One region of the Paenibacillus sp. FSL E2-0177 genome, then DNA from elsewhere that is predicted to be linked to it. Evidence: riboswitches for the same ligand, from Rfam matches in the RefSeq annotation. Region 1 holds a riboswitch; the other holds the start of a gene.
The links. Region 1 has a riboswitch for preQ1 ahead of MHI25_RS06475 (queuosine precursor transporter). Riboswitches for the same ligand answer to the same signal wherever they lie in the genome.
Positions count from the first base shown of each region.

Region 1 (2,409 bases):
CAAGTCCAGCCCAAACTAAAGGATATGTGATAAGCGCCGGCGCTCCTGTTAAACTAACCCGCTAGAATTGCTACGATAGCTTATTTTAGCTTTATATTATTTTTATGTACACATCTTTCATGTAACGATTAAGTCCATCTTACAACGAAAAAACAGCCAGCACGCATCGATTATGATCGGTACGCGCTGGCTGTATTGTTGTTTAGTCCTTCTTTTGAACGGATGATGGTGAACCCTCTTCAGCAAAAGTAAAGGTTCGGGCGATATATAAGATAGGTGTGCTTACTGCGGTTAGTAAGAACTTCGCTAGATAAGTCGTAAGCAAAATTTCAAGCCATACATTCCAGTCATACAAGCCCGCAAACGCAATGGTACAGAAAATAAGTGTATCCACAAAGGAGCTAATCATCGTACTACCGTTGGAACGAATCCACAGCTGACTTGAGGTGCTGTAATATTTACGAATCCAAGAGTACAACCGAACATCTAGGAACTGACTAATGAAGTAAGCAGTAAGACTACCCAAAGCTAGTCGAGGCATCAGCCCAAAAATCGTCTCCAAAGAAGACTGAGCGATATCGGTCTCCTGCGGCTTAAATACTAATACCATCTGCATAATGACTGTAGTCATAAGCAAGGTGAAGAAACCAAACCAGACCGCTTTACGTGCTTCCGCTCTTCCGTACTTCTCATTAAGTAAATCGCTGGTCATATATAAAGTGACATACATCGTATTTCCGAGTGTCATCACAATATCAAATGGCATAGCAATCGTCTTAGCTACCTGAATGTTAGCAATTACAGTAGCAATACCTACCCAGGCATACATTCCACTTTTCCCGAACAAGCGGTAACAGAGTAGAAAAAAAGCAAAATTGACAATAACAAATAAAACTCCCCACAGCAAATTAAACATATTACTGAAATTCCTCCTAGTTTTGTTTACGCGGGATGGTTACGAACCGCGGCTTACAATATTAAATTTTCGGAACAAAACATTAATACTCTATCACAATAGCGCTTAACAATCCATAAAAATAATATTTTTATATGAAATTGGTAGTTCCATTTCTTTTTTTTCGCCAATTATCTAAAATAGTCAGCAATAATTCATTTTTTTCAGAAAAAAATGCTCTATAGGACAAAACTTTCACTATTCATCCAGAGGTTAATTCTATAGAATAGTATCAAACACCTTATTCCCGATCCATTTAGTAGAAATATGACATAACTATGGAATATATCTCGGGTCGCCAATTTCCAGCAGTTGGCATGGAGTATCTAGTGAAGACTAAAAAAGAAATGACCTCACCGTCCATAAAAAAAGGAGAGAACGATATGTTTCGTATCAAGCATTCGATCAGTCGCAAATTTACGCGTTTATTATTTGTTGTTCTGTTGCTCACGTCTCTTTTGTTAAGCACCAGCTTCTATTTTATCTCTATCAGTATCTTCAACAGCTATGTTATGCCGCAGATTAACAAAATCCTTACTGCCGCTGCTCAGGACGTATATAAGAATCTCAACGTAATGCACGCCCAGCAAACCCTAAATAAGAACGATCAGTCTGCCACCAATCTCGAGTTCTATTTTCAGGAAAAGAGGAAACAACATGGAGTGGAAACCATTTTTCTGGTCAATCTGAAAGGGAAAGAAGCTGAGATTCTATCCGCAGATCACGATGCAAAATTGCAACGGGCAGAAAGTGTCACCGTATCCTCTGCAATGCAACAAGCCTCTAAAGGAAAAACTGGACTAAGCGATACATATAGCGACGCACATGGTATACATAAAACAGCTTATATCGGTATTCCCGGAAGTACGATGGTTATCGGTGTAAGCAGTGACGTAAGCTTCATTCAAGAAAAAACAGACAGTATTCTATGGACAAGTGCCGGAATCACACTTCTGACGTTGATCATCGGCCTAACTGGTGCATGGTTCATGAGTGTGCGTATAACACGTCCAATCTCAAAACTGGCAGCTTATAGTGCCCGGCTCGCAGAGGGAGATTTCACCGAAGAATTATCAGTTAAAGGAAATGACGAAGTTGCACAGTTGTCCGTAAGCTTCCAAGCGATGACCCAACGCCTGAAAGAAATGATTGGACATGTACTGGTAACCTCTAATACTGTCGTTGCGGATTCCAACTCTTTAAAAGAACGTGTTGAGGTTCTCAATGATATGGCGGAACACTCCAGCTCATCGGTAATAGAAATCGGCAAAGGTAGTACGACTATCGCTAGCAGTGCATCAGATAACTCGAGAGCAATGGAAGAAATCAATTTAGGCATTCAAAGTATTGCCTCAGCAGCGAATGAAGTCACGGAGCAAATCAGTGAGGCTTCCGCTGAAGCAAGTGGCGGTAATGAAATTGCTCAAAGCGCTGTGCTGCAAATGCGCCAGGTT
Region 1 covers NZ_CP150307.1:1,447,828-1,450,236, reverse strand. Annotated here, with positions in the region: gene MHI25_RS06475 (queuosine precursor transporter) at 203-916, opposite strand; PreQ1 riboswitch class I at 927-972, opposite strand; gene MHI25_RS06470 (methyl-accepting chemotaxis protein) at 1,234-2,409, shown strand, end outside.

Region 2 (2,409 bases), 2.3 Mb from region 1:
TCTAACACAGGTTCATTTCCCATGGCAAGAAAAGCGTGATCTAAACGATCTACAAGGCTTTGTTGTACTGTCATTTTGATATCGCTGAAATCAATGACGAAACCTTCATCCGAGTGGCCTTCCGCGGCCATAGGTTTGCCCTTAAGCACTACTTCGAGCTTATAAGTATGTCCGTGCAGATTGCTGCATTTCCCTTTGTGTCCCACTAACTGGTGTGCCGCATCGAACGTAAATATTTTGCAGACTGAAACCTCGTTAAGCATTAAGAACCGGCCTCCATTCTCTCCGCCTCATATTGCTCAAGACCACGCTGACGCAATAGACAGGCTGGACAAGTACCGCAGCCACTGCCAATAATACCGTTGTAACAGGTCAGTGTGTGTTCGCGAACATAATCAAAATACCCCAGTGCATCGGCCATTTTCCACGTTTCTTTTTTATCCAGCCACATTAGGGGAGTGTGGATCGCAAACTCATAGTCCATAGATAAGTTCAGCGTAACATTCAATGATTTCACAAAAACATCACGGCAGTCCGGATAACCGCTAAAGTCCGTTTGGCAAACCCCAGTGACGATATGGGAGTACCCCAGTTGTTTAGCTAATATTGCGGCAAAAGATAAAAACAACAAATTCCGTCCATCGACGAAAGTACTTGGAAGCTCATCTCCTTCACCAGCCACGATATCTATATCCTGACGGGTAAGTGCATTGGGTGCCAGCTGATTGAGCAGCCCCAGATCAAGAATATGCTGTTTTACATTAAACTTAGCTGCTATCTCTGTTGCAACTTCGATTTCAGCCGCATGACGTTGATTATAGTTGAAGGTAACTACCTGCACTTCCTCATACTGCTGCAATGCCCAAATCAGGCAAGTGGTGCTATCTTGTCCGCCGCTGAATACGACGAGTGCTTTTTTGTTCATATGAATCTCTCCTTATCACAAGTTGGAATTTAGCGGTTGTCCACTTTTTCTGGATAGAGGTCGTGATTGATTAAGCGGTGTTCCGCCATCGCCTCATACTTCGTACCCGGTCTTCCATAGTTGCAATAAGGATCAATTGAAATGCCTCCGCGCGGAGTGAACTTGCCCCATACCTCAATGTAACGCGGATCCATCAGTGAGATCAGATCATTCATAATAATGTTGACACAGTCCTCATGAAAATCACCATGGTTGCGGAAGCTAAACAGATACAGCTTTAATGATTTGGATTCCACCATTTTTTGTTCAGGAATATACGAAATATACAGCGTGGCAAAATCCGGCTGACCCGTTACAGGACACAAGCTAGTGAACTCAGGGCAGTTGAATTTAACAAAATAATCACGCCCGGGATGTTTGTTATCAAACACCTCCAGAATGTCTGGATCATAACCAAACTTGTACTGTGTTCCCTGATTACCAAGCAAAGTAACTTCCTGCATTTCCTCTTTCAATCTTCCTTCTGACACGACAAAAAACCCCTCTCTTTTCCTTCGGCCTTGGCCGGTAATGGAAAGAAGAACGAGATTTCGAAAACTTGGCTCCACTAAGAAGAAACGGAAGCAACGTCCGTATAAAGGACAGCAACCGCTTGTACTGTTTAATATATTCTTAGTTTTTTATAGAGGGAGTTCGCGAACCTCTCCTGCACAACTTTAGCGCAGACTTCTTCTTAAAGCATATTGCGTCTTGAACTATACCATGGGTAGCCCGCTCCTGACAAGTTCTACTCTTTACTGTTACCTTATATAGATCAGCAAATAACTCCAGGTTAACGTGGATAGACCTGCGTATGTAGAGATTAGGAAGCTCAAAAACCACGGCAATTTGATCGCGGATTTCTTTTTAATCACATGAACTATTCATATGGTTAATTAAGATGTGGCAAAAAAAAGGATTCAAATCCTAAGAAAGGGGTAACTTATTCATAATAATCTTCGAGCTAAGGGTGGGAGCATTTTATGGAACAAAGTATACAGCAGCTTATGGATTGGCTTAACAATCATTTGAATGAAACAATCGCTATTGAAAAGAAAGAACTTCGTGATTTGGATAAAGTTCATTTCAATTTAGAGTCCGTAGATTTCCGGAGTGCAGACGACGTAATTGATGAATATCTTGGAAGTGCACTGATATTAAGAGGTTTCGGCAGCACACTTAACGCCGATGGTGAACTGGTATCCCTGCCACAATCCACTTATGATTTAGCTGTTGAAGGTCTTCAAATCGTAGACTTAGCCGACCGCAAGGCAGAAATAACTACGGACAGAGCTAATTACACCCTTTCAGTAGATTAAACGAACATGATTATGATAAGCAAAAAGAGCCCACAGCGATCTGCGGGCTCTTTTTGCTTATCGTTTATTCTTCTCCAATGATCTCCACTTCAGTTTCCAGCTCTACACCGAATTTATCCTTCACAG
Region 2 covers NZ_CP150307.1:3,796,356-3,798,764, forward strand. Annotated here, with positions in the region: gene MHI25_RS16925 (6-carboxytetrahydropterin synthase) at 1-263, opposite strand, end outside; gene queC (7-cyano-7-deazaguanine synthase QueC) at 263-925, opposite strand; gene queF (preQ(1) synthase) at 955-1,428, opposite strand; PreQ1 riboswitch class I at 1,592-1,635, opposite strand; gene MHI25_RS16940 (hypothetical protein) at 1,948-2,283, shown strand; gene murB (UDP-N-acetylmuramate dehydrogenase) at 2,348-2,409, opposite strand, start outside.
Region 2: another riboswitch for preQ1. It lies ahead of queF (preQ(1) synthase); the one in region 1 lies ahead of MHI25_RS06475 (queuosine precursor transporter).